3 regions of the Streptomyces sp. NPDC046203 genome follow, and region 2 is predicted to be linked to each of the others. Evidence: riboswitches for the same ligand, from Rfam matches in the RefSeq annotation. Region 2 holds a riboswitch; each other region holds the start of a gene.

Region 1 (6,480 bases), on a different contig from region 2:
CGACCGGCTGGAGCTCCTCGGGCTTGCCGAGGGCCTCGGTGAGTTCGGCATATGCCGTACGCAGCTGGCCCTCGGTGGCCAGGTCGAGCCGTACGCCGCCGAGGTCGGGGCGGTGGCGCAGATGGGGCGCGGTGGTCTTGAGGGCGACCGGGAAGCCGAGGCGGGCGGCGGCCCGGACGGCCTCGTCGGGGCCGGGGGCGGGCAGGGTCGGCAGGACCCGGATCCCGTAGCGGCCGAGAAGGTCGACGGTCTCGTCGCCGTCGAGGGTGACCCCGCGCGCGTGGGCGTCGCGCTCGCGCAGGACGCGGGCGATGAAGTCGGCGGCGCCGGGTTCGTCGATCCGGTCGAACTCGGGAACCCGGCCGGGGTCGGCGGCGGACCGGCGACGCCAGTCGGCGTAGCGGACGGCCTCGGCGAGGGCGCGCACGGCGCGTTCGGCGGCGGGGTACGCGGGGATGGCGCCGGGTACGGCGACCGGTTCCGCGGTGTCCTGCGGCCCGGCCGATTCCGGGGTGGCCGGTTCCGGGGTAGCCGGTTCCGGGGTAGCCGGTTCCCGGCCCGCGACCCGCGAGGCGGCCGGAACCGGTGGGGCGGCGGGGGCCGGCGGGACTGCCGGGGCGGATGGCACGGCAGGGGCGGGCGACACGGCGAGGGCCGCCAGGGCCGCCGTGGGGTCCGTCGGCCGGCCGGCGCTGGGCCGCGTACGGGTGGCCGCGGACAGGGCCTCCGCCAGCGCGCCCATCTCCACATGCACGACGACGACCGGCTTCGCGGGGCCGGGTGCGGCGGCGACGGCCGAGCGCAGGGCCGCGGCCAGCACATCGACGCCGCCGGACGCGGCGGCACCGCCCGGCGTACCGGCCTCGCCGCCCGTCGCGCCGGCCGTTCCGCCGATACCGTCCTCGCCCACGCGCGGTATGGCCGTGACGACCACCGCGTCGCAGCCGTCGTCGGCGAGGGCCGCCGCGAGCGCGGCGCGGAAGCCGTCCGGGGTGGCGCCGGTCGTCAGGTCGAGGGGCCGCTGTGGACGCAGCCCCTCGGTGAGGCAGGCATCGTAGGCCAGCAGACCCAGCGATTCGGAGTTGCCGAGGATGGCGACCCGGGGGCCGGCCGGCAGCGGCTGGTCGGCGAGGAGCAGACCGGTGTCGACGAGTTCGGTGATGGTGTCGACGCGGATGACTCCGGCCTGCCGCAGTAGCGCGGAGACGGTGGCGTACGGAACCCGGGTGACCGGGACCCGGTGTCCGGGCGGGGCGCTGCCGCTGTGCCGGGCCCCCTTGACCACGACCACGGGCTTGACGGCGGCGGTCCGGCGGGCGAGCCGGGTGAACTTGCGCGGGTTTCCGATCGACTCCAGGTACAACAGGACGACATCGGTGGCGGGGTCGTCGTACCAGTGCTGGAGCAGGTCGTTGCCGGAGACATCGGCGCGGTTCCCGGCGGAGATGAAGGAGGAGACGCCCGCGCCGTGCCGGTGCAGACCGGCGAGCAGAGCGATGCCGATGGCACCGGACTGGGCGAAGAGACCGATCCGGCCGGCGGCGGGCATCTGCGGGGCGAGCGAGGCGTTCAGCCGGACGGACTCGGCCGTATTGATGATCCCGAAGGCGTTGGGACCGATGATCCGCATGCCGTACGAGCGGGCCTGGCGCACCAGGGCGCGCTGGCGTTCACGGCCCTCGGCGCCGCTCTCCGCGTATCCGGCGGACAGGACGACCAGTCCGCGTACGCCGTGCTCGCCGCAGTCGGCGACGGCCGCGGGCACCTGGTCGGCGGGGACGGTGACGACGGCGAGGTCGACCGGCTCGCCGATGTCGGCGAGCCGGCGGCAGGCCGGAGCGCCCTCCAGGGTGTGCGGCCCCTCCCCCAGGTTCTTGTTCACGGCGTGGACGGTGCCCCGGTAGCCGGCGGCGACGAGGTTGCGCAGCACGGTCCGGCCGACCCCGCCGGGCGCGCGGCCGACGCCGATCACCGCGACCGAGCCGGGGGCGAGCAGCCGCTGGACGGAGCGGGACTCGGCGCGCTGTTCGCGGGCGCGCTGCACGGCCAGGGAGCGGTCGGTCGGCTCCAAGTCGAGGTGGAGGCGGACCGAGCCGTCCTCGAAGCTGCGCTTCTGGGTGTAGCCGGCGTCCGTGAAGACCTTGATCATCTTGGTGTTGGCGGGCAGCACCTCGGCGGCGAACCGGCGGATCCCGCGCTCGCGGGCGACGGCCGCGATGTGTTCCAGCAGGGCGGAGGCGACCCCGCGGCCCTGGTGGGCGTCCTGGACGAGGAAGGCGACCTCGGCCTCGTCGGCGGGCGCCGAGGCGGGCCGCCCGTCGGGGGCGATGCGGTCGTAGCGGACGGTGGCGATGAAGTCGTCGCCCACGGTGGCGGCGAGCCCGACCCGGTCCACGAAGTCGTGGTGGGTGAACCGGTGGACGTCCTTGGCGGACAGCCGGGGGTAGGGCGCGAAGAAGCGGTAGTACTTCGACTCGTCCGACACATGCTCGTAGAAGCCGACCAGCCGGTCGGCGTCGTCGGCGGTGATGGGGCGGATGCGCGCGGTGCCGCCGTCCCGCAGGACCACGTCCGCCTCCCAGTGGTCGGGGTAGGCGTGTTCCGGCTGTGCGGGCTGTTCCGACGCGCTCTGCATGGGGAAAGACTACGACCGGCGCGGGGCCGTGACACGAGTGGTGACACGGGTCGCGGCGGAGCCGTGGCACCGGTCGCGCGGCGGGCGGGCGCCGGGCACTGTGGGGAGGGCCGGACGGGGCACCCCAGGGGCTGCCCGGCGGTTCTAGGCCGGGTCTCCCGCCACCCGTGAGAGACTGGTCTAGACAACCGCTGAGAGTTGAAGGGCAACCACTATGGCTGAGCGCCGCGTCAACGTCGGCTGGGCCGAGGGCCTGCACGCCCGCCCCGCCTCCATCTTCGTCCGTGCCACCACGGCCTCCGGCATCCCCGTGACGATCGCCAAGGCCGACGGCAGCCCGGTCAACGCCGCGTCCATGCTCGCGGTGCTCGGCCTGGGCGCCCAGGGCGGCGAGGAGATCGTGCTCGCCTCGGACGCCGAGGGCGCCGAGATCGCGCTCGACCGCCTCGCGAAGCTGGTCGCCGAGGGCCTCGAAGAGCTGCCCGAGACCGTCTGACCCGTCCGCCGCCACCCCGCCGTCACCCGACGACAGTCCGACGACAGTCCGGCGGCGGTTCGGCTGTTCAGCGATTCAGCGACGAGAGCCGCGCCCCTCCAGCTCCTCCGGAGGGACGCGGCTCTTCGCATGTCCGCGCCCAGCGCGCCACGCCCCGTGCGCACCCCACGCACCGCGCCCCCGGCACCGCGCCCCCGCGCACACCGAAGCCCCGGCTCCTTCGAGCCGGGGCTTCGTCACGTGGTGCGCCGCGCGCGATCGCGGGATGCGATCATCCGCCGGGCTGTCCGGGGGCGACCGTCAGACGGCCACGCCGCGGGCCCGCAGGTACGAGATCGGGTTGATGTCCGTGCCGTACTCCGCACCGGTGCGGGCCTCGAAGTGGAGGTGCGGGCCGGTGGAGTTTCCGGAGGATCCGGAGATGCCGATCAGCTCGCCCGGGGTGACCTTCTGGCCGACGTACACGCGCAGGGCGGAGAGATGGCCGTACTGGGTGTACGTGCCGTCGTTCATCCGGATGACGATGTTGTTGCCGTACGCGCCGCCCCAGCCGGCCTCGACGACGGTGCCCGAGCCGACCGAGACGACCGTGGTGCCGTACGCGGCGTGGAAGTCGATACCGGAGTGGTGGCCGGAGGACCACAGCGCGCCGCCGGTCTGGTAGCCGGTGGAGACGTACGAGCCGGCAACGGGGAGCTGGAAGGAGGCGAGGCGCTTGCGCTCGGCGTCACGGGCCGCGCGCTCCTTGGCCTCGCGGATCTCCTTGACGCGCTGCTCGGCCTTGCGCTTCGCCTCGGCGGCGGCCTTGGCGCGGGCGGCGGCCTGGTAGGCCTGCTTCTCCTGGGCGGCGGCCTGGGCGTCGACGTGCTTGGCGAGGGACTCCTCGGTGACCACCCGGGTGAGGCCGGTGTCCTCCAGGGAGCCGTCCTCGGTGTCGGCGGCGAGCGCCGGAGAGGCCAGAGAGCCGATGACGCCGGCACCGGCGAGGGTCGCCGCGCCGGCGATGCCCGCGCCGCGGCGCGCCATCCGGCTCGGAGCACGATGCTTCCCGGTGGCACGGGTGAACGCCATGAAAAGGCTGGTCCTTTCCTTCCCTCTCGCCTACCGGGTTAGCTGACGGGTTCGGAGCAGGAAGGTCTCCTACGGGCCCCTCCGCGAGAGCGAAGGCGTCCGATTCACCCCAGGGGACGTGAGGGGTCCCCGGCTCCCCAGGCTCGCGCCTGACGGGGACTCGGCGATGGCTGCCCGGTGCCGCGGACGCGGCGTCGTACAGGGGCGGACAGCCGCATCGACGCTAGGCCGATCATCTGTCCATCGCCAAACAGAGGCGCCTCATTGTTATTCATGCCACAGGGCATTCGACCTCACAGGCCATCAATTCGGACATAGGGAAGGACCCTGACGAACCGGGTCGTCAGGGTCCTTCCCTCAGCCGTCCACACCGTCGGCCCGGCCGAGCCCGCGGGATCGGCCGGGCCGGCCGGGTCAGGTCGGGTCAGGTCGGTCGGGTGAGTCGGTCGGCCGCTCAGCCGGTGACGACCGTCACCTCGCCGATCCCGAGGGCCCGCACCGGCTCCTCGATCTGTGCCGCGTCACCGACGAGCACGGTGACCAGCCGGTCCACCGGGAAGGCGTTGACCACGGCGGCCGTGGCCTCGACCGTGCCGGTCTCGGCCAGGCGCGCGTACAACTGCCCCTGGTAGTCGTCCGGGAGGTGCTGCTCGACCTGGTCGGCGAGCGTGCCCGCGACGGAGGCCGCCATCTCGTACTTGAGCGGGGCCACCCCCACCAGGTTCTGCACGGCCACATCGCGCTCGGCGTCCGTCAGACCCTCGGCGGCCAGGGTGCGCAGCACCTTCCACAGGTCGTCGAGGGCCGGGCCGGTGTTCGGCGTGTCGACCGAGCCGGTGATGGCCAGCATCGAGGCACCGTGGCCCTCGGCGTCGGAACGCACCACCTGGCCGAAGGCACGTACCCCGTAGGTGTAGCCCTTCTCCTCGCGCAGGACGCGGTCGAGCCGGGAGGTGAGGGTGCCGCCGAGGCAGTACGTGCCGAGCACCTGGGCCGGCCAGACCTGGTCGTGGCGGTCGGCGCCGATACGGCCGATGAGCAGCTGCGTCTGAACGGCGCCGGGTCGGTCCACGATGACGACCCGTCCGGTGTCGTCGGCCGTGATGCCCCGCATGGGACGCGGCGCGGCGGGCGCCCCGGTCCACGCGCCCAGGGTCTCGGCGAGCAGCTTGTCCAGGTCGACCCCGGTCAGGTCGCCGACGACCACGACGGTGGCGGCGGCGGGCCGCAGGTGCGCGTCGTAGAAGGCGCGCACGGCGGCGGCGTCGATCGCCTCCACCGTCTCCTCGGTGCCCTGGCGCGGCCGGGACAGGCGCGTACCGGCCGGGAACAGCTCCTTGGAGAGCTGCTTGGCCGCCCGGCGGGCCGGGTTGGCCGCCTCGTGCGGGATCTCGTCGAGCCGGTTGCGCACCAGGCGCTCGATCTCGGACTCGGCGAACGCGGGCGCGATCAGGGCCTCGGCGAGCAGGCCGAGCGCCTTGGGCAGCCGGGAGACCGGGACCTCCAGGGAGACCCGTACGCCGGGGTGGTCGGCGTGCGCGTCGAGAGTGGCGCCGCAGCGCTCCAGCTCGGCGGCGAACTCCTCGGCGGAGCGCTGGTCGGTGCCCTCGGACAGGGCCCGGGCCATGATCGTGGCCACGCCGTCCAGGCCCTCGGGCTCGGCCTCCAGCGGGGCGTCGAGGGACACCTCGACGGCCACCACCTGCTGGCCGGGGCGGTGGCAGCGCAGCACGGTCATCCCGTTGCCGAGCGTGCCGCGCTCCGGGGCCGGGAAGGCCCAGGGCTTGGCGAGGCCCGGCTGGGGCTGCGGGTGGAACGTCATGGTTGCCAAAGACGCGGCGGCCTCGGTCACTGGTCCGCTCCCTCTTCCTCGTCGCTGTCGCTGTCGTCGGCGCCGTCGGCCGTCACCGGCTCGTAGACCAGGACGGCGCGGTTGTCCGGGCGCAGTCGCGCCTGGGCGACCTCCCGGACCTCCTCGGCGGTGACGTCGAGGACCCGGTGCACGGCGGTGAGCGCGAGCTGCGGGTCGCCGAACAGCACCGCGTACCGGCACAGTTCGTCGGCGCGGCCGGCGACCGTGCCGAGCCGGTCCAGCCACTCGCGCTCCAGCTGGGCCTGGGCGCGCTCCATCTCCTCGGGCGTCGGGCCCTCGGCGGCGAAACGGGCCAGCTCCTCGTCGACGGCCTTCTCGATCGCCGGGACCTCGACACCGCCGGATGCCTTGACGTCCAGCCAGCCGAGCGAGGGCGCGCCGGCCAGCCGCAGCAGGCCGAAGCCC
Region 2 (6,480 bases):
GACGCGGATCGGCCCTGACGGGAGATCACCCGCGCCGGGCGCGGGCCCGCCCGGGTGTCAGCCCTTGTAGCGCGGGAAGGCGCTGCGGCCGGCGTAGACCGCGGCGTCGTCGAGGATCTCCTCGATGCGCAGCAGCTGGTTGTACTTGGCGACGCGCTCGGAGCGGGCCGGGGCACCGGTCTTGATCTGGCCGCAGTTGGTGGCGACGGCCAGGTCGGCGATGGTGACGTCCTCGGTCTCGCCGGAGCGGTGGGACATCATGCACTTGAAGCCGCTGCGCTGGGCCAGCTCGACGGCGTCCAGGGTCTCGGTCAGCGAACCGATCTGGTTGACCTTGACCAGGAGGGCGTTGGCGGAGCCCTCCTCGATGCCGCGGGCCAGACGCTCCGGGTTGGTGACGAACAGGTCGTCGCCCACGAGCTGGACCTTGGCGCCGAGCTTGTCGGTGATGACCTTCCAGCCGGCCCAGTCGTCCTCGAACAGCGGGTCCTCGATGGAGACCAGCGGGTAGGCCGCGACCAGCTCCTCGTAGTACTCGGTCATCTCGGCGGCCGAGCGGGACTTGCCCTCGAACTCGTACACGCCGTCCTTGTAGAACTCGGAGGCGGCGCAGTCGAGCGCGAGCGCGATGTCCTTGCCGGGCACGTAACCGGCCTGCTTGATGGCCTCGAGGATGAGGTCGAGGGCCTCGCGGTTGGAGCCCAGGTTCGGGGCGAAGCCGCCCTCGTCGCCGAGGCCGGTCGACAGACCCTTGTCCTTCAGGACCTTCTTGAGGGTGTGGTAGACCTCGGTGCCCCAGCGCAGGGCCTCGGAGAAGGACTCCGCGCCGATCGGCGCGATCATGAACTCCTGGATGTCCACATTGGAGTCGGCGTGCGAGCCGCCGTTCAGGATGTTCATCATCGGAACGGGCAGCAGGTGCGCGTTCGGGCCGCCGAGGTAGCGGAAGAGCGGCAGGTCCGACGCCTCGGAGGCGGCGTGCGCGACGGCGAGGGAGACGCCGAGGATGGCGTTGGCGCCGAGCGAGGACTTGTCCGGGGTCGCGTCCAGGTCGAACATGGCCTGGTCGATCAGGCGCTGCTCGGTGGCGTCGTAGCCGACGAGCTCCGGGCCGATCTGCTCGATGACCGCGAGGACGGCCTTCTCGACACCCTTGCCCTGGTAGCGGTTGGGGTCACCGTCGCGAAGCTCCAGGGCCTCGAACGCACCGGTGGAGGCGCCGGACGGAACGGCAGCACGACCCGTGCTGCCGTCGTCGAGGCCGACCTCGACCTCGACGGTGGGGTTGCCTCGGGAGTCCAGGATTTCCCGGGCTACGACGACGTCGATGGACGGCACGAGCATCTCCTTCTGGGATGTGACGCTGAGTGTGACGCATGCGCAAGGTCTCGTTCGCCTTGCGACAAGAGCCTAACCGGCGCGGTGGCGACGGCCACCGGGCGCCCGCCCCCTAAGACGAAAAAGGACCCGGGGGCATGCACATGGGGACGAATCCCCTGGGTTACTCATCGGTATGGATCCGGAGGAAAGCGACGGGCGGACCCGGAATCGGACCGATGAGCGGCTCGGGGAGCGCGAAAACGGCGTGACCGACGAACACGACCCGCGACCCGCGACCGCGAACCGCGAACCACGGCCGTGCGCCCCAACCCACGAACTGCGGCCATGCGCCACGGCCGCGAACCGCGACCGGCCCGGAGCACGCGCTCCGGGCCGGTCGGGGACGGTCACGGGGTCACCACGGGGGACAGTCGCCGAACCCGCGCGAGGTGCCGCTCGTGAGAGGTGGGGGCTCACACGAGCGCGCGGCTCACTTCAGGTGGAGCTGCTGGCCCGGGTAGATCAGGTCGGCGTTCTCGACGATGTCCTTGTTCAGCTTGAACAGCTGCTGCCAGCCGCCCTTGACGCCGTTCTCCTTGGCGATCTTGCTGAGGGTGTCGCCGGAGACGACCTTGTACTCGCCGTCGCCCTTCTTGACCTTCTTGCCGGTCGGGGTGGTGACGGTCTTCTTGGCGGCGTCCTGCGGAGCGGCCTGCGGGGCCTGGCGCTGGGTGCCGCGGGTGGTCGGCTGCTCGGTGGAGCGCTGCGGCGCGGTCATGGAACCGGTGGCCGAGCCGGCGGAGGAGCCGGTGCTCTTGCTCGCCGAGGACGAGGAAGAGGAGGAGGAAGAGGCCGCCGAAGACGACGAGCCCGCCGAGGAAGAAGACGAAGACGAGGCGGCCGACGAAGAGGACGACGACGAGGCGGAGCCCGAGTACGCGGCGCCGGAGAGGCCCACGCCGCAGCTCGGCCACGCGCCCTTGCCCTGGCCCGCCAGGACCTTCTCGGCGACGGCTATCTGCTGGGTCTTCGAGGCCAGGTCGGCGCGCGAGGCGTAGGAGGTGCCGCCGTACGCCGCCCAGGTGGACGCGGAGAACTGGAGGCCGCCGTAGTAACCGTTGCCGGTGTTGATGGACCAGTTGCCACCGGACTCGCACTGCGCGACGCGGTCCCACTCGGCGGCGGTGGCGGCGGAGGCGTTGCCCGCGGCCATCAGCGGGGCGGCGACGGCGACGCCCGCGACGCTCGTCAGCGTGAGGACACGGGTGGCCTTGGAGGGACGACGGCGTTTGCCCTTGCCGGAAAACAGCATGGAGATTCTCCTCACCGACGCCTACGAGGTGAGCTGTCGGGTTCGGACCTGTGAGTTGTCCGGCCGCGTGTCCTTGCACGCGGCTCCACCCCAAGCCGGTCGTCGGCCGTCTGTTTCAACGGCCGGGCCCGGCGCTTACCTTGGGTCCCCCGCTCCTGCCTTCGGCGCATGACGCGACGACTGTTCCCATCGGCCGGCGGCAGGATTCGGCGTACCGCCCGACGGGGCCCGCGGTGGCGAGCGGTCCTGACCGTAGACACAGACCGGGGAGAAGATCAAAGCCCATCAACCCGGAAAAATCGCCCCTACTTGCTCCCCGTCAGGGGGTGTTTGTGCAGGTGAGGGGCGATTCGATCACAGCCCACGACGGCCGCACGCCCGTTCGGCAAGAGAGATCCATGTCTCACTGCGGCATTACGGACATTCAGCCCCTGACTACTCGTCGGACGAGGAGTTCTGCGACCCCAGCTTGAGGCTCTGACCAGGGACGATGAGGTCAGGGTCGGAGCCGAGCTCCTTCTTGTTGGCGTCGTAGAGCGCGGACCAGCCACCCACGAGGCCCGTACGCCGTGCGATCTCCGTCAGACTGTCTCCCGGTCTGACGGTGTATTCGTCCGCCTTGTCCGCCGTGACGGCGTTTCCGGCCACGACCTCGCTCTTGGCGGCGCCGCCTTCGCCGCCCTTCGCGCCCTTCGCGCCCTCGGCGGCATCGGCAGCGTCGGTGTCACTGCCGGCCGGGGCGGCGTGCCGTCCCGCTTCACGCGCGGCGTCCGAGCCGTCCGTACCTTCCGGCGCGGCGTCACCCCGGTGCTTGCCCTTGCTGTCGCTCTGGCCCTGGCCCTGGCCGTGGCTCTGACTCTGCCCCGTTGTCTGACCCGGGGTGGCCGTCCCGGGCGCGGTCGGCAGACCCGGCGTCACGGACGTGTCCGGGGCGGCCGGAGCCGCGGGAGCGGCCGGGGTCGTGGGCGCGCCCGGGAGGCCGGGCAGCTGGAGGACGCCGGGAATGGCGAGGAGGCCGGTCGGCGCCTGCGGGAGCGAGACGCCCGGCGCGATCGGGCCGAAGGGAGTGGCCGCCGGCGCCGGGGTGGCCGGGGCGGCGGAGGCGTCGGGGGTGGCCGGAGTGGCCATCCCGCCCGGGTACGAGTCCACGGAGCCGCCGGGTGCGGCCGGGCCGGTGCCCTGCCCGTAACCACCCTGGTCGCCCTGGTTGCCCTGGTTCCCCTGGTTGCCCTGCGACTGGCCGAACGGGTCACCCTGACCGGCCTGACCGCTCTGGCCGCCCTGGCCGTGGCCGTTCTGACCGTTCCCCTGGTTGGCCTGGTTGCCGTTCTGGCCGTGACCGGACTGGTCGCCCTGGTTTCCGTTGCCCTGGTTGCCCTGGCCGTTGTTGCCCTGACTGCCGTTGCCCTGGTTGCCGTTGCCCTGACTGCCGTTGCTCTGGCCGGCCTCGGACGGCAGGCCGTCGGTGCGGTTCGACTCGGCGACGGGAGAGTGCGACGCGCTGGGCAGCGGGCCGGAGCCCGGGTCGACGGCGGGCGCCTTGCCGTCGTGCTGGAGCCCGGCGATCGGGGCGCAGGTGTCCCACTGGGTGTCGCCGGCGGCGAACGCCTTCTCGGCGATGGCTATCTGCTGGGCCCGGCTGGCCAGGTCGGCGCTGGGCGCGTAGGCGAGACCGCCGTGCCGCTCCCAGCCGTCCTGGGTGAACTGGAGCCCGCCGTAGAGACCGTTGCCGAAGTTGGCGCTCCACGCGCCACCCGACTCGCACTCGGCGACCCGGTCCCAGGTCTGGGCATCGGCGGCGGAAGCGGACCCGGTGGCGAGCAGGGGCAGGGCCAGGGCCGATCCGGTCACTCCCGCGGCGACGACGATAGCGGGGGCCTGGCGAGGTCGACGGTGACGTCCGTTCCCGGAGCGCATGCGGAGTGCCTTTCGCGTGACGGCGTGGACTGCGGGTGAACGTAGCCGCATTCGAACGGGCGTCACAAGTCGATGCACCGCAGATCACGCGAACATCACATTTTTGACCTGTCGTCAGCTTTCGTGGCGCCGAGGGGCCGGGGTGAACTCCACGGGAAGGGTCCGCAGGCCACGCATGATGAGCCCGCCGCGCCAGCGCAGCTCGGCCGGATCGGCGCCGAGCTTCAGGTCGGGCAGCCGGGTCAGGAGCGTCGCGAGCGCCGTCTGGCCCTCCAGCCGGGCCAGCGGCGCGCCCAGGCAGTAGTGGATGCCGTGGCCGTATCCCAGGTGCTGGTTGTCGCGCCGGGCGAGGTCCAGGGTGTCCGGCTGGTCGAAGCGGGCCGGGTCGCGGTCGGCGGCGGCGAGGACGACGAGGACCGGGTCGCCGGCCGGGATCTCCTGCCCGCCGATGGTCAGCGGCTGGGTCGCGAAGCGCCAGGTCGCGAGCTCGACCGGCCCGTCGTACCGCAGCAGCTCCTCGATCCCGGTCTCCAGCAGGCCGGTCTCCCCCGCGGCGAGCGAGTCCTGGAGGCGGGTGCGCTGCCCGGGGTCGCGCAGCAGCGCGTAGACGCCGTTGCCGATGAGGTTGACGGTGGTCTCGAAGCCGGCGAAGAGAAGGATGAAGGCCATGGCGGCGGCCTCGTTCTCGGTCAGGTGCTCGCCGTGGTCCGAGGCGCGGATGAGTCCGGAGATCAGGTCGTCTCCCGGCTCTTCCCTCTTCTTGTGGATGAGTTCGGCGAGGTAGCCGCGCATCTTCTTCACCGAGCGCGCGACGCCGCCGCGCGGCCCGCCGCCGTGCCGGATCATCATCCCGGCCCAGTCGCGGAAGTCGTCCTGGTCCTCGGCCGGTACGCCGAGCAGGTCGCAGATCGCGTAGATCGGCAGCGGGAACGCGAACTCGTGGATGAGGTCCGCGCTCCCGCGCTCCGCGAAGCCGTCGATGAGCCGGTCGGTCAGCTCCTGCACGCGCGGCGCGAACTCGGCGACGCGGCGCGGGGTGAACGCCTTGGAGACGAGGCGGCGCAGCCGGGTGTGGTCCGGCGGGTCGATGTTGAGCAGGTGCGTCATCAGCTCGGCCTTGCGCTCGCCGGGGATGCCCGTCTTGCCCTTGGCGTGCGCCGGCCCGTCGTGGTGCGCCGGGTTCTTCGACAGCCGCTGGTCGGCGAGCGCCTGGCGGGCGTCCGCGTACCGGGTCACCAGCCATGCCTCCACCCCGCTGGGCAGCGTCGCCCGGTGGACGGGCGCGTGCTCGCGCAGCCAGGCGTACGCCGGGTACGGATCGGTGGCGAACTCCCAGGTGAACAGCTCGGGGGCGGGGGGTGTGCTCATGCTCCGACGGTACAAGGCGCCTGGCGGGACACCACGGGGACCATGGGCCTCATGGGGCCCATGGGTCCCGGCCGGACCGGGCCGGGCCGGGCCGGGCGGAGCCGGGCGGAGCCGGGCGGAGCCGGGCGGAGCCGGGCGGAGCCGGGCCGGGCGGAGCCGGAGCGCCCCGCCCCGGGCTGTCAGCCCACGCCCATGCCCCCGCCCTCTCCCCTATCCCCTATCGCCGGCCCCATCTCCACCCTTCCCGCGATAGGCGGCGAGGAAGACCCGGACACCCTCCTCCGCGTACCGGTCCAGATCGGCGTCGGTGTGCTGGGCGGAGCCGTGGAACATGGCCGCGTTGACGGGGATCCAGAGCAGCAGCCCGGCGAAGTGGTGCGCGGCGAGCTTCGGATCCGGGACGGTGAGCCGCCCCTCGGCGTCGAGCTGCCGGAAGGTGTCGGCGAGACCGGCGAGCACCCGCTCGAAGCCGCGCTCGTACCAGTCGGCGCCCAGCTCGGGGAACTGGTCGGCGTTGGCGATGATCAGACGCCGCAACCGCAGAACGCGGTCCTGGGTGAGGG
Region 3 (6,480 bases), on a different contig from region 2:
GGTGAGCACGGACATCGGTGCGACAAGGGTGTCGATGCGCAGATTTCCGTAGTCCCAGGCGCGCAGGGTGACCCGCCTCGACTCCGCGACCCGGGTGCGGTGTTCGGCCGCCTCCCGCTTCTCGGCGGCGAAGGCGCGGACCGTGTCCATGTTCATCAGGCTGTCGGCGACATGGCCGGAGACCCGGGCGATGGCCGCCTCGCGGCGGTCGACCAGGGCCTGCCGGCGGCGGACCAGCGGGGCGACCCCGAAGGCGGTGAGGGCGATCATCGCCAGCAGACCGACGACGAGCAGGGGTTCGTACGTCCACAGCACCACCGACGCGAACACGAGCGGGACGAAGCTGCCCATCACATTGAAGGTGAGGGTGTCGACGAACTGCTCGAAGCGGGAGGCGAAGCTGAGAACCCGCTTGGTCAGCGAGCCGGCGAAGTTGTCGTGGAAGAACGTGGCGTCCTTGGCGAAGAGTTCGTCCATGCCGACGATGTAGAGATGCTCGATGCCGTGGGCGTCGAGCCGGTTCAGACAGTGCAGCCCGACGCGCCACAGCCCCTCGGAGAACAGCAGGACCCCGGCGAATCCGAGGACGTACGGCAGCAGGGCGCCGACCCCGGAGCCCGCGCCCGCGTCGCCGGCGATCCGCCCGACGACCTTGGCGACGATCAGTGGCGCGACGTAGGCGATGCCGATGTTGCCCAGCGCCGGGAGCAGCATCGCGGGCACGGTCCACCGGCGCAGCCGGGACAGCTCCCGTCCGTAGTGACGTAGGGCGAGCAGCACCGCCCCCTTGCCGGGGGTGACGCGCGTCGATTCAGACAATTCCATCCCAACCCTGCTGTGTCGGACCGACAGGACAGGGTCCGCAGTCTCCCTCGCCCCGCCCGCGCGGTCCACGCGTTTTCTCCCCGGGGCGGGGGCCGGCGGCGCGATCCGGCCGGTGGCGGAGGGGGAGGAAGGGGGAGCAGTCGCCCGGGAGGGAGGAGGGGACGAGGTCGGTCGGGGTGCGCGGTGGCGGGGGCCGGGGAGCAGGCCGGCCGGGGTGCGCGGTGGCGGGGGCCGGGGAGAGGGTCAGCCTGCGCCCGGGAAGGCGGCGCGCGGCGTGACGTCCGTACCGGTGAAGGGCCAGGCCACTATGTCGCGGTAGTGGATCGGCCCGGGGCCTCGGCCCGTGTTGCTGCCGACCAGGTGCAGCCGTCCGGCGGACCAGCTGCGTCCGGCGAAGCCGGCCAGGCCCGCCGCGGCCTCGACGGCGGAGACGGTGTCGCCGCGCCGGGCCCGCGCCAGGGTGAGGTGCGGGCGCAGCGGGCGGCCTTCGAAGGGGATGCCGCAGCTCCGGACGGTGGCGCGGACGTCGTCCGCGAGGAGGTGCAGTCCGGCGAGGTCGCCGTCGACGCCGGTCCACAGCACCCGCTCGTCGAAGTGCCCGCCGCCGCGCAGCGCCAGTTCCAGGGGGCGGCGCGTGGCGGCGATCTCCTGGAGCGGGGGCCGCAGGAGCGGCACGGCCGCGACCGGCAGCTCACCGAGGAAGGCCAGGGTGATGTGCCAGTCCTCGATGCGGTTCCACCGCATGGCGGGGTACGCCTCGTAGGCGGGCCGGAGCTCCCGCGCCAGTTCGTCCTTCGCTTCGTCGGGCGGCGCCAGGGCGATGAACACCCGAACGGTCGCGCCCTGGGGCTGTGCGTTCACGGAGGACTTCGTACCTCGTCTTGTGCCGCGCGGTCCATTCCGCGCCCGTGCGCCCCGGGTCGGCGGGACCCGGGGCGCACGGTGCGAGGATGCGGACGATGAGTGCGCGGGCGCGATCAGTAGGCGCTGTTGACGTTGTCGATCGAGCCGTAGCGGTCGGCGGCGTAGTTGCACGCGGCGACGATGTTGGCGACCGGGTCGTACTGGTCGAACTTGGTGCCGGCGATGTGGTACGCCGCGAAGGTCGGGTAGATCACCTGGAGCAGGCCCTTGGAAGGGACGCCGTTGATGGCGTTGATGTCCCAGTTGTTGATCGCCAGCGGGTTGCCGGAGGACTCGCGCATCACGTTCTTGTAGATGCCGTTGTAGGTGCCCGGGATGTTGTGCTTGTCCATGATGTCGAGGGACTCACGGATCCAGCCGTCGAGGTTGTTCGCGTAGGTCTTCACGGCGGCCGTGGCCGCCTGCACGACGGCGGGGGCGACGGTGAGGGTCAGGCCCGGGCGGATGTGCGTGGGGTCGGCGCCGATGGCCGACTTGTTGTCCTCGTAGATCTTCTGCCAGCCGCCCGTCACCGCGTACTTCGCGGCGATGCCGGAGAGCGTGTCGCCGACGACCACGGAGTGGTGGACGGGGGCGGCGGCGACGGCCTGGGGGGTGGCCGCGGCGGCGCCCGTGGCACCGATCAGGGGCAGGGCGACGGCGGCGGCGCCCGCAAGGGCGATACCGCGGGTGAGCTGGGCGCGTCGGGGCGTCCGGATTCCACGCATGGCGAATGTCCTCTCCTCCGCCTGCGAGGTGAGCTGTCGGGTTCGGGCAGGAGATGCCCGGTCGCGCCGTGGCGCGACTTCACCCCAAGCCGGATCCGGAACACCGGAGCCGGCGGAGAACCTGGGTCCCCCGCTCCTGCCGGGTGGTGGTGGGTGATGTCCGGACGGCGGCAGGATTCGGCGTTCCGTCTGGCTGAGGCGTGACCGTATGCGAAAAGGAAGACCGAAAACAAGATGAAAAGAGACGGTAAAGATCGTCTATAGGCGATTCGAAAGAATGATCTTTTCCGTCCGATCAGCCGACCCGTCAATCGCTTTCCGAAAACCTCGAATTGACGGCACGCCAGCGCCGGGTGGGCGGGGTCGGCCGTGACCTGAATCACTTACGGCGCAATAACACCAAGACGGGCTTAGCGCATCATCTCGACACTGAAGGGAAATGTCGCAATATTGTCCGTTTTGCGATGCTTTGGATCGCCCTTACGTCCGCACTCCCGCGCCGGGCGGAGCGAGGCGTCGACCAGCCCCCGGGGCCGGTCCGAGCCGGCCCCGCGACCGGCTCCACGAACGGCCCCACCTCGCTCCCCCGGCCACTCGGCACCGGATCATCCCTGGTGAACGACACCAAAAGAAGTGTTTGACAGTTGTGGCAGGGGCCTCGATACTCCTGGCCATGTCCGACAACAAGAGACGTGCGGAGCTGAGCGGCCTGCGCGCACTGGCCCATCCCCTGCGGCTGCGGCTGCTGTCCCTGCTCACGGCGAACGCCATGAGCGCCAGCGAGGCGGCGCGCGAGCTGGGCGAGTCGCAGGCGAACGTCAGCTACCACATGCGCCATCTGCTGGCCGCCGGTCTGCTGGAGCTGGCCGAGGAGACGTCCGTACGCGGCGGGCGGGCCAAGCGGTACCGGCACGACCCGGCGAGCGGCGAGGCCGTGCCCGGCGGATCGCTCGACGACTACACGGTCCTGGCCGCCGCCGTCGCCGAGGAGCTGCAGCGCCGCAGCCGCGAGCGGGTACCCGGGACGCCGGGCGCGTTCACCGACGCCGAGCTGTGGCTGCACCCCGAGGCGTGGGAGCGCGTCCGGCACCTCGCCAAGGAGCTGGGCGTGCTGATGCACGACGCCGCACAGGCACCCCACACGCCCGGGACCGTCCGGGCCAGCGCGACGGTCCTGCTGTTCGAGATGGCCCGAAGGGAGACGGCGCAGTGAGCGCGCGGACCGGGAAGTCCTCCGTGCTGGCATCCCTGCGCCATCGGAGCTTTCGCCATCTGGTGGCCGGGCGCACGCTGACGCACTGCGCCAATGCCATGGCCCCCATCGCCCTGGCCTTCGCCGTCCTGGACCTGACCGGCTCCGCGATCGACGTCGGGCTCGTCGTCGGCGCACGGTCGGTCGCCAACGTCCTCCTCGTCCTCTTCGGCGGCATCCTCGCCGACCGGGTGCCGCGCGCCCTCATCCTTCAGGGCTCCAGCCTGGCGGCCGCCGCCGCGCAGGCGGCGGCCGCGCTGGCCCTGCTCACCGGCTCCGCCTCGCTCGGGGTGCTCGTCGCGCTGAGTGTGGTCAACGGCGCCGTGTCCGCCCTGTCCATGCCCGCGTCGGCCTCGCTGGTCCCGCAGACCGTGCCGGCCGGGGAACTGCGCCCGGCCAACGCGCTGAGCCGGATGGGCGTGAACCTCGGCATGATCGCCGGTGCCTCCGGCGGCGGCATGATCGCGGCGCTCGCCGGTTCGGGGTGGGGCATGGCGGCCGACGCCGTCCTGTTCACCGCCGCCGCGCTCGCGTACCACGGCGTACGCGTGCCCCGGGCCGCGGCAGCCCAGGGCGCACCCGCCCGGCCGCTGCGTGAACTGCGGGAAGGATGGCGGGAGTTCACCGCACGGACCTGGGTGTGGGTGGTGGTCCTGCAGTTCTTCGTGGTCAACGCCGTGACGGCGGGCGGCATCCAGGTGCTCGGGCCGACGCTCGCGAACAGCGTGTACGGGCGCACCGCCTGGGGCCTGGTGCTGGCCACCCAGATGGCGGGCGCACTCATCGGCGGCTTCCTGGTGGGCCGTTCCCGCTCCCGGCACGCCCTGCGGATCGGGGTGGCCGTGGTGGTGCTCGACGCCCTGCCGCTGCTCGCGCTGGCCGAGGCGGCGCCCCTGGCGCTGCTGGTGGGGGCGATGTTCGTGAACGGTCTCGCGCTGGAGCAGTTCGGGGTCGCCTGGGATCTGTCGCTCCAGGAGAACGTGCCGGCCGACCGGCTGGCGCGGGTCTACTCGTACGACATGCTCGGCTCGATCCTCGCGCTGCCCCTCGGCGAGATGACGGCGGGTGTCCTCTCCGAACGGTTCGGGTCGCGGACAACGCTGCTCGGGGGCGGGCTCCTGATCGTGCTCGCCACCGTCGCGGCCCTGTGCAGCAAGGACGTGCGTGCGCTGACCGTGGGGAGCGGCGGGGCCGGCAGGGCCGTCGGGAGCGGTGGCACGGCCGGCGGGGCAGCGGATGTGCCGCCCGTGGACGCCGCCGGGTCCGCGCCGGAGGCCGTCGCCGGCTCCCGACCGGCCCAGGCCCCGGGAGGCTGAGCGGCGACGGGCGGGGAGGCGAGGACGCGAGCGGTCCGCTCCTCTCCTTCCGGGAGGGCGGACCGCACGTGCCCGGTGCGTGGCGGTGCGGTGGATCAGGAAATCGTCCGGCAGACCGTTCCGTTGAGGGTGAAGGCCGTCGGGGAGGGGTTGGCGCCGTCGTTGCCGCCCACGAAGCCGAAGCCGGCGGAGTTGCCGCCGTTCGGGGCGAGTCGAGCGTTGTTCTCGCCGTTGGTCACATGCACGTTTCGCCCGTTGGCGGTGACGTTGGCGTTCCACGAGGAGGAGACCGACTGCCCTGCCGACGGCCAGTCGAAGGTCAGGGTCCAGCCGTCGATGGCGGCGGGGCCGACATTGCTCACCACGACATTGGAGACGAAGCCGTTGCCCCAGCCGGCGGTGACCTGGTACGAGACGGTGCAGGTGCTGTTCTGCGGGGTTGCGGTGGTGAAGGTCAGCGGGACCGACGGCCGGGAGAGACGGCCCGCCTTGTCCCGGGCCAGTACGTTGACGGTGTGCCGGGAGCCGGCCGGGAGGTTGGGGATCGTGACGGAGGTGCCGGTGGACGAGCCGAGCAGCTGGATGTTGGTGCCGAGCTGCTCGTAGACCTCGTAGCGGTCCACCGTGCCGGTGGCGGCGGGCCAGTTCAGGGTGACGCCGTCGGCTCCGGACGAGGTGGTGCGCGGTGTGCCGGGCGCGCCGGCGGTGGCGGCGGAGGAGCCCGTGCCGCTCTTCGGGTGCATGGTCAGCACGGTGAGGGAGTACGGGGCCAGGGTCACCGAGCCGGCCGTGGCGGTGCCGGGCGCGTCCACCAGACCCTCGTCGCCCGGCGCCCACCGACGGACCTCGGGGGCGGCGGATCCGGCGGTGAACCCCTGGTAGCGCAGGTCCACGGTGTGCGCGGCGGAGGAACTCTTGTTCAGCAGCAGCACGCTGAGGTCCCCGTCGGCGCGCAGCACCGCGTGCGAGGAGACCTCGGAGCCGGAGCTCCCGGAGGCGACCATGCTGTCGCCCGGGTCGCTGAGCGCGCCCAGTGCCTTGATGCCGTAGTACGGCGCGAACGGCGTGTTCACCGCCGGTTCGCAGACACTTCCGGAGCAACTGCCGTTCGACAGCATGCCCATGTCGCCGTAGTCGGTCTCGCCGCCCACGGTGCTGATGTTCCCGGCGCCGTTGTGGGTGTCCCACCAGTTCACGGCGAAGACGCCGTTCTCCAGTGCCGTCATCATGGCCTCGGCGGTGAACAGGCCGTTGGGGCGGCTGGTGAAGGCGCCGCCGGCGGAGTTCGAGTTCACCTCGGTCATCGCGATGCCGATCCGCGCGGAGTCGTCACCCGCGTATCGGTTCAACAGACTGCGCACCTCGCGCAGTTCGCCCGGCAGCTGCCGCACCGCCGCCAGCGACTGGTCGCCGTTGTCCGTGTTGGGGTACCAGTGGACGCTCACGAAGTCGACGT

What was found. Region 2 has a riboswitch for cyclic di-AMP ahead of ABZ990_RS16635 (transglycosylase family protein). Riboswitches for the same ligand answer to the same signal wherever they lie in the genome.
Region 1: another riboswitch for cyclic di-AMP. It lies ahead of ABZ990_RS02000 (M23 family metallopeptidase); the one in region 2 lies ahead of ABZ990_RS16635 (transglycosylase family protein).
Region 3: another riboswitch for cyclic di-AMP. It lies ahead of ABZ990_RS04770 (LysM peptidoglycan-binding domain-containing protein); the one in region 2 lies ahead of ABZ990_RS16635 (transglycosylase family protein).

What each region holds. Positions count from the first base shown of each region.
Region 1 is NZ_JBEYZX010000002.1:35,544-42,023, reverse strand. It holds gene ABZ990_RS02010 (GNAT family N-acetyltransferase) at 1-2,635, opposite strand, end outside; gene ABZ990_RS02005 (HPr family phosphocarrier protein) at 2,850-3,131, shown strand; gene ABZ990_RS02000 (M23 family metallopeptidase) at 3,432-4,202, opposite strand; cyclic di-AMP (ydaO/yuaA leader) riboswitch at 4,215-4,378, opposite strand; gene ABZ990_RS01995 (pitrilysin family protein) at 4,657-6,054, opposite strand; gene ABZ990_RS01990 (pitrilysin family protein) at 6,051-6,480, opposite strand, start outside.
Region 2 is NZ_JBEYZX010000019.1:52,422-58,901, reverse strand. It holds gene eno (phosphopyruvate hydratase) at 58-1,338, opposite strand; gene ABZ990_RS16635 (transglycosylase family protein) at 1,811-2,632, opposite strand; cyclic di-AMP (ydaO/yuaA leader) riboswitch at 2,636-2,809, opposite strand; gene ABZ990_RS16630 (transglycosylase family protein) at 3,068-4,483, opposite strand; gene ABZ990_RS16625 (cytochrome P450) at 4,664-5,917, opposite strand; gene ABZ990_RS16620 (TetR/AcrR family transcriptional regulator) at 6,128-6,480, opposite strand, start outside.
Region 3 is NZ_JBEYZX010000004.1:58,201-64,680, forward strand. It holds gene ABZ990_RS04760 (ABC transporter ATP-binding protein) at 1-825, opposite strand, end outside; gene thpR (RNA 2',3'-cyclic phosphodiesterase) at 1,069-1,686, opposite strand; gene ABZ990_RS04770 (LysM peptidoglycan-binding domain-containing protein) at 1,803-2,456, opposite strand; cyclic di-AMP (ydaO/yuaA leader) riboswitch at 2,460-2,618, opposite strand; gene ABZ990_RS04775 (helix-turn-helix domain-containing protein) at 3,130-3,669, shown strand; gene ABZ990_RS04780 (MFS transporter) at 3,666-5,024, shown strand; gene ABZ990_RS04785 (cellulose binding domain-containing protein) at 5,120-6,480, opposite strand, start outside.